Regions from separate parts of the Pediococcus acidilactici genome, predicted to be linked through region 1. Evidence: riboswitches for the same ligand, from Rfam matches in the RefSeq annotation. Region 1 holds a riboswitch; the other holds the start of a gene.
What was found. A riboswitch is a leader RNA that binds a small molecule or an ion and turns the genes downstream of it on or off. The one in region 1 is predicted to bind FMN.
Positions count from the first base shown of each region.

Region 2: another riboswitch for FMN. It lies ahead of ribD (bifunctional diaminohydroxyphosphoribosylaminopyrimidine deaminase/5-amino-6-(5-phosphoribosylamino)uracil reductase RibD); the one in region 1 lies ahead of I6H64_RS00300 (ECF transporter S component).

Region 1 covers NZ_CP066046.1:67,534-70,945, reverse strand. Annotated here, with positions in the region: gene I6H64_RS00310 (biotin transporter BioY) at 1-427, opposite strand, end outside; gene I6H64_RS00305 (hypothetical protein) at 642-800, opposite strand; gene I6H64_RS00300 (ECF transporter S component) at 904-1,485, opposite strand; FMN riboswitch at 1,611-1,735, opposite strand; gene I6H64_RS00295 (MerR family transcriptional regulator) at 1,788-2,240, opposite strand; gene I6H64_RS00290 (MDR family MFS transporter) at 2,392-3,412, shown strand, end outside.
Region 2 covers NZ_CP066046.1:747,621-751,032, forward strand. Annotated here, with positions in the region: gene I6H64_RS03650 (bifunctional 3,4-dihydroxy-2-butanone-4-phosphate synthase/GTP cyclohydrolase II) at 1-546, opposite strand, end outside; gene I6H64_RS03655 (riboflavin synthase) at 539-1,138, opposite strand; gene ribD (bifunctional diaminohydroxyphosphoribosylaminopyrimidine deaminase/5-amino-6-(5-phosphoribosylamino)uracil reductase RibD) at 1,139-2,212, opposite strand; FMN riboswitch at 2,303-2,437, opposite strand; gene folP (dihydropteroate synthase) at 3,117-3,412, opposite strand, start outside.

The sequences.
Region 1 (3,412 bases):
AAAAGGCGTTTGCAAGCACCGCCTTAGAAAATGCCATCCGCATATTAATTGCAAATCCAACAATTCCCAATAAATCAATTACTAGAACCGCAATGATGGCAACTTTTGCAAAGAGACCAAACCAATCTTGTCGACCATGTGACGTCCACCATGCCAATAACACTGCTCCTACAAGATACCCCAATAGGTAACCGCCCGTCGGTCCCATAAATACGGCTACTCCACCCCGCATTCCGGTTAAGACTGGCATGCCTAGCAAGGCCAGTAGCAGAAACGCGCCGATGGTGATTGCGGCTTCTCCTGGAGTAAGGATTAACCCCACTAATAAAATTCCAATATTTTGCACCGTGATGGGAACCGGAATCAATCCCATTGGAAGATTAGGAACCAATCCCAACCCAATGATAATTGCCAGTAATAATGCCATTTTTGTTATACTTCGCGCGTCAAGCCGCATAAACTTCACCTCTAAATTTGGCCTTCCAACCGAACAGTTGAATTACCTTATTCCAAAAATGTTGTTTATCAACCATTTTTGATGAAGCTTTATTATAGCATGTTGCGCATTAGCTGCTATTTTCGGTTACCGTTAACCGATATTATAATATGTAGTAATTTTTGAAATTAGGACTGTCGCGAGCCTAATCTCCGTGGTTTAGCGAACTGGCTAACCCGCGTTCTGGAACCCAGCTCTCTCCGGTTAACCAAAACAGGGACCAATCGCCAAAACCGCGATTAGTCCCTGTTTCTGTTAATCCTTTGTGTTCTGTTGCTGCACAGTCGAAACGAGTTCCAGCCACCAATTTTCTCCGGTTAACTATATTTTGGCCTTAATCGCCTAAACCGCGATTAAGGCCAAAATCAAGTTAATCCTCAAAAATTACCCGGTGGCTTCCACTCTCTTTATTTTTCTCCCCTTCTCACTATCGGCATCAGCCTAAAGTACAGTAATCCAATTACTGCTCCTACTATGATTCCCTTTAAAATGTTGAACGGTAGCACCCCGTACAACACCATATTTAACGTCGAGATATTTATTTGGAAACTTGCCAATTTCATATACAGTGGTAACAAAACAAACAGATTTGCCACACTCATCACCACGGTCATCAAGGCCGTTCCTAACAGCACTCCCTTAACTAGCGCCATTACAGCTTGGTGATGTGGCTGATCTTCTGCGCGTTTCAAAAACGAATAGATTGGTAGAACGTATGCTACCGCCGCCATCCAATTTGCTACCGCTCCAAGGGCTCCCGCCGGGTTGCTATCCCGAACAATAATGTCCAATAGCCCAGCTAATCCAGCCGTCGCCATTCCCCACACGGGCCCAAACAAAACGGTTCCGATCAAGACCGGTACGTCCGCAAAGTCAATCTTTAAGAACGAAAACCCCGGTAAAATCGGAAAATCAATGAAAATCAACACAAACGAAATGGCTGCCAGCATTGCGACAATCACCATCTTATTAACTTTAGAAACACTCATGTTACTGCCTCCTTTAGAATCGGAGCACCTTCTTGGTAACTTATTTCCACAAAAAAACGCCGTTGCTCGAGTTCGGGGCAACAGCGTTAAAAACCGAATTAAAAAATTCAGTGCGCGTCAATAAATTCAATCTCCCTTTATCTAGACTTTAACTATCGGTTTCGGAATTTCACCGAATCAGCTGTCAAAAATGACAGGTCATGGACTGTACCACCGGTCGGGAATTACACCCTGCCCCTTGAAGATGAACCTTATTTTTTATAAGTATTTCACTATAAATATAGCCTACTAATTAATCTTCGTCAATCATTTGTTTTTTTGATTTTGAAATAGCTTTCACCGTCTTGCATCACGTCTATCAGCAGGTGTTCTTCCGCAGGTAAGTTCTTCACTTCACCCAAGTCGATTTCATAGCCGTTTTCAATTTCGTAGCCCTTGTTTACCCGGGACTGCAAAAAAATTCGTAACATTTTCATTAACTTACGATTGTCCTCGGCTTTTTTAGCTGCCATCGCTAACGTATACCCCTTATTAAGGTAATGGGCAATGTTTCCGGCTTGAATAAGTGCAGGGTACGTATATTTACGCTGGCCCGACTCTGATACATTGGTCTTTACGTAGCCTTTCTTTTCCCAATAACGTAATTGACGAGGTGACACATCAATTGCCTTTGCCACATCGCCAATACTTAGTAACAAAGACTCGCTCGCAATGATTCTTTTTAACATATCGACCCGATCTGACGGATTTCCCATGATTCTCCTCCTGAAGTTAACCTGATTGACTTTGTCCGTTTATTTAATTTAATTATAACTTCTCTAACATCTTTGTCAAATAAGTTGACAAAGATGGTATACCGGACTATAGTATCTAAGAATAGTTTTTATGAAAAGAGGTTGTAAGCTTATGACACAAGCATTTGATGCACATGGAAAACCCTATAAGCGGTCTTTATTGATCCTTGTGCTTTTAATTGGTTCATTTTGTACCGTTTTGAACCAAACCATTTTAACCACGGCCTTTCCTACTTTAATGAAGGCCTTCGATATCAGTACCTCGACTGTGCAATGGCTCACGACTGGTTTCTTGATGGTCAACGGGATCATGATTCCCATTAGTGCCTGGTTGACTAGCCGGATTCCTTCCAAACGGCTATACCTTTCAGCCATGACGATATTTTTAATTGGGACCACGTTCTGTTACGTAGCCCCGTCGTTTTCAGTACTCCTTGCTGGACGACTAATCCAAGCGCTAGGGGTCGGAATTACGATGCCCCTTTTGCAAACCATGATGCTAACCATTTTCCCCGCTAACCAACGTGGTTCAGCGATGGGACTTGCCGGCCTAGTTGTCGGGGTGGCTCCAGCAATTGGGCCGACCCTTTCTGGATGGGTCATTGATAACTACCACTGGCGGACTTTATTTGGGATGATTATCCCAACCGTCATTGTAGTTTTAATTGCTGGTTTCTTCTTTATGAAAGACGTTTTGAAAACGGAGCACACCCAACTCGATTGGATTTCAGCTGCACTTTCAACCATTGGTTTTGGTAGTTTGCTCTTTGGCTTCTCCGAAGTTGGTGACAAGGGCTGGACTGATTCCTTAGTTGTAGCCACCTTAATTATCGGGGCAATCTTCGTAATCCTATTTGGGGCGCGTCAATTACGGAGTAAAAATCCGTTCCTTGACCTACGGGTATTGAAGATTCCTGAATTTTCAATTTCAGCAACCCTTAGTTCGGTTTCCATGATTGCCATGGTCGGTGCAGAAATGGTTCTTCCTCTTTACATCCAAACTGTACGTGGCGAATCTGCCTTTCATTCTGGATTAACATTATTGCCTGGGGCATTAATGATGGGGGTTCTTAGCCCGATTACCGGACGTCTCTTCGATAGAATTGGGGCACGCCGGTTAGCGACTACCGGGA
Region 2 (3,412 bases), 680 kb from region 1:
CTTGAGATCTTTTTTTCTGGCCATCTTACCGTTTTTTTTCAAGATTTCCATGATATAAGCGGCTGGAGTGCTATTAGCAAGTTTAGCTAAATCAACAGCGGCTTCAGTGTGTCCTGGTCGTTCTAACACACCACCCTTTTTAGCAATTAGCGGGAATATATGGCCTGGATGATAAAAATCATCATACTTTGATAGTGGATCAACTAATTGTTTAATAGTTTTAGCACGATCATACGCTGAAATGCCAGTTGTGGTACTTTTAGCATCAGTACTAACAGTAAAAGCAGTACCGAACGCATCCGTTGAGTCGTCAGTCATCGAATGGAGGCCTAATTTTTTAGCTAAATCTAAACTCATTGGAACGCATAATAACCCACGTGCATGAGAAATCATGGTATTTACGTTTTCAGGGGTAACATGTTCAGCTAGCCCCACCATATCACCCTCTCCTTCACGTTCAACATCATCAGCAACGATAATTAATTGACCTTTTTTTAAAACCTGAAGAGCTTCTTCCACTCGCGTAAGTACGTCTTTTTTAACCATTAAAATCCCTCTTTTTGCTAAGAATATACTTGCCTAAAATATCAGTCTCGACATTTACTTGATTTCCAATCTTTAAGTATTTAAAAGTAGTTTCTTTAATTGTGTGCGGTATCAAGCTAACGATAAAATGGTTTTCAATAACTTTTACAATGGTTAAGCTGACGCCATCTAGAGCAATCGACCCCTTTTCCACGATGTATTGTTTGAAATCATTACCGATAGTGAATTCAAAATCTATGGCGTTGTCGTCGACGACCTTTTTAATCAAAGTAGCCGTAGTGTCCACATGTCCTAAAACAAAATGGCCATCTATTCGATCAGTTGGCAAAAGCGCAGGTTCAAGATTTACTTTTGTGCCAACTCTAAACCTGTTAAATGCGGTTCTTTTAGTAGTCTCGGGCATAACATCTACTTGAAATCCGTCCGTAAAAATTCTTGTGATTGTTAAACATACTCCGTTTACCGCGATACTATCTCCGATTTTGCTATTAATCTCTTTTACTAATGAAGTAGTAATTTTTATTTTAGAAGAGTTTTGATGTCGATCAATTTGAGCAGCCGCCCCATAATCATTAATAATCCCTGTAAACATTTACATTCTCCTTAACTTAAACTTCGTATCTAACCCAATGAATTCTCGGCTGACTAACTGAAAATTCGATGATTGTGCAGCTTTTCCCTGAACAGCTGGTAATCCTTGACCGCCAAAGATTTTGGGCGCTACATAAACAATAATTTCGTCAACAAGATTGCTAGCTATAAATTCAGCATGTAAGTGACTACCACCTTCGATTAAAAGACTCTGGACCCCAATTTTAGCTAAATATTCTGCAATTTTTTTAGGATTCCATTTAGAATCGATAACGATGTTAATTCCTTTAGGCCATCTCTTCTTTGTGACCGTCCGGGAAAGTACAATTGTTTTTAAATGATCTTGAAATATTTTTAAATTGTTTGGCAGCTGGTCGGCATTATTAGCTACAACGACTCGCCAAGGTTGGTAAGGCGTATTTATATTTCTAACAGACAGCGATGGATTATCAGTCAATGCTGTATTTTCGCCCACCAAAATAGCTTGATTTGTAAGGCGTAACTGTTGACTATCCGCGAAAACTTCATTCCCAGTGATAAAGCTTCTCAGATTAGATTGGCGATTAATTTTTCCATCTAATGTCATAGCATATTTAACGGTAATGTACGGCCGGCCACGGTTATAGTAAAAGTTATATTTTAAATTTTCTGGTAATTTCAAATTTAAATTTGTTACTTCAATCCCCGCATTTTTTAAAATCGAAACTCCCTTACCTGACACTAATGGATTAGGATCCAGCTGGCCAATGACAACTTTTTTAATACCAACCTCAACTAGCCTAGTCGCACAAGGAGGGGTTTTGCCAAAGTGACTGCACGGTTCCATACTCACATACATTGTGGCGCCAAAGGCTGCGTTGATGTTTTCTAACCGGTTTAACGCATCAATCTCCGCGTGCTCTTTACCGAATTGATGATGATATCCCGTAGCCAAAATTTCACCGTTCTTAACGATAACAGCCCCAACTAATGGGTTGGTCCACGTTTTGCCCTTTCCTTTCAAAGCTAATTTAAAAGCTAAATCCATAAAATCTTGTTTAGTAATCAAAATCACCCCATATAAAAAGCCCCGCACTATAAAGTGTGGGGCGGATTTTTGATAGCCAAAAAGATTTCATACGAGAGTATGCCAAAAAGCATACAAAAAGAGTACGAAATTTTCGCGTTTTTTCTTCTCCCATCCAGACTATACTGTCGGTCCTAGACTTGCACTAGGTCAACCGCAAAAAAAGCGGGTCACGGACTTCAACACTGAGTTGTCACCGTCGGTCGGGAATTACACCCTGCCCCGAAGAAATCTATTCAGTTTTCGAAACAGAGTTTACTCTTTAATAAAAGTTTAGTCGAATACAACTAAACAAACTTTGTATTTTTATTTCTCCCAATGTCCAGTTTTAACCCGATGGTACACCTGAGCGCCAAAAAATACTAAATAAGATAGCCCTAAAAATATTAAAGCTCCGGTAATGATACCTGGCATTTAACTCACGCTCCCTTTGCTTGATTTTATTTTGATTGATGATATCATAATGGAAAAGGCAAGGGGTGCCTCCCTTGCCACGCCGATGGGTTTTAATGTGCGAGCTAATTACTTAATGTGATTAGCTTTTTTTATTATCTCGTAAGCTTTAGCCAGAAGCAAAATGCCCCGGCATACCACGTAGAAAGCAAGCGCCCACGCCATTAACAATCCCTTTCAAGTTATTCATATCTGACACCTCCACGCCTCTGGATTTTTTGAGGGGTGCCATATAAAAACTCAAACGGCGGCAATTTTTCGGGGGTTGCAGATCCCCTACTTAATTACGTATCCGATTATATCATTTTGTCCCGGCTGATCACATTTCCTTCCGCTTTTTAAATCTTCCTAACTTTATTAAATAAAAAAGAGCGCGAAACAAACTAACTTTTGTCTCACCCTCACTGAAATAGCTTTTTAAGATTTTTATCCAATTACTCATCATTTAGTGTGGTTAAAGCTAACTACCAAACCAATACCCATTTTGGATGACGTCCAACATTTTAGCTAGTTGAACCGTTTCGGCAATGTCGTGGACTCGTAAAATCCGGCCACCATGCAGATACATATATGCCTCAGCCACCAGCGTTACCGGGAGCCGGTCTTCTTTTGGTAACCCGAATAATTTAGCCCCAAACCCTTTTCTCGAAATGGCAATCATCATGGGCCGGTTTAGGTAATTAAACTGGTCGATATTTTTCATCATCGCGTAGTCTTGGTAGCCATCCGCTTTTTTCGCGTAACCAATCCCCTGAT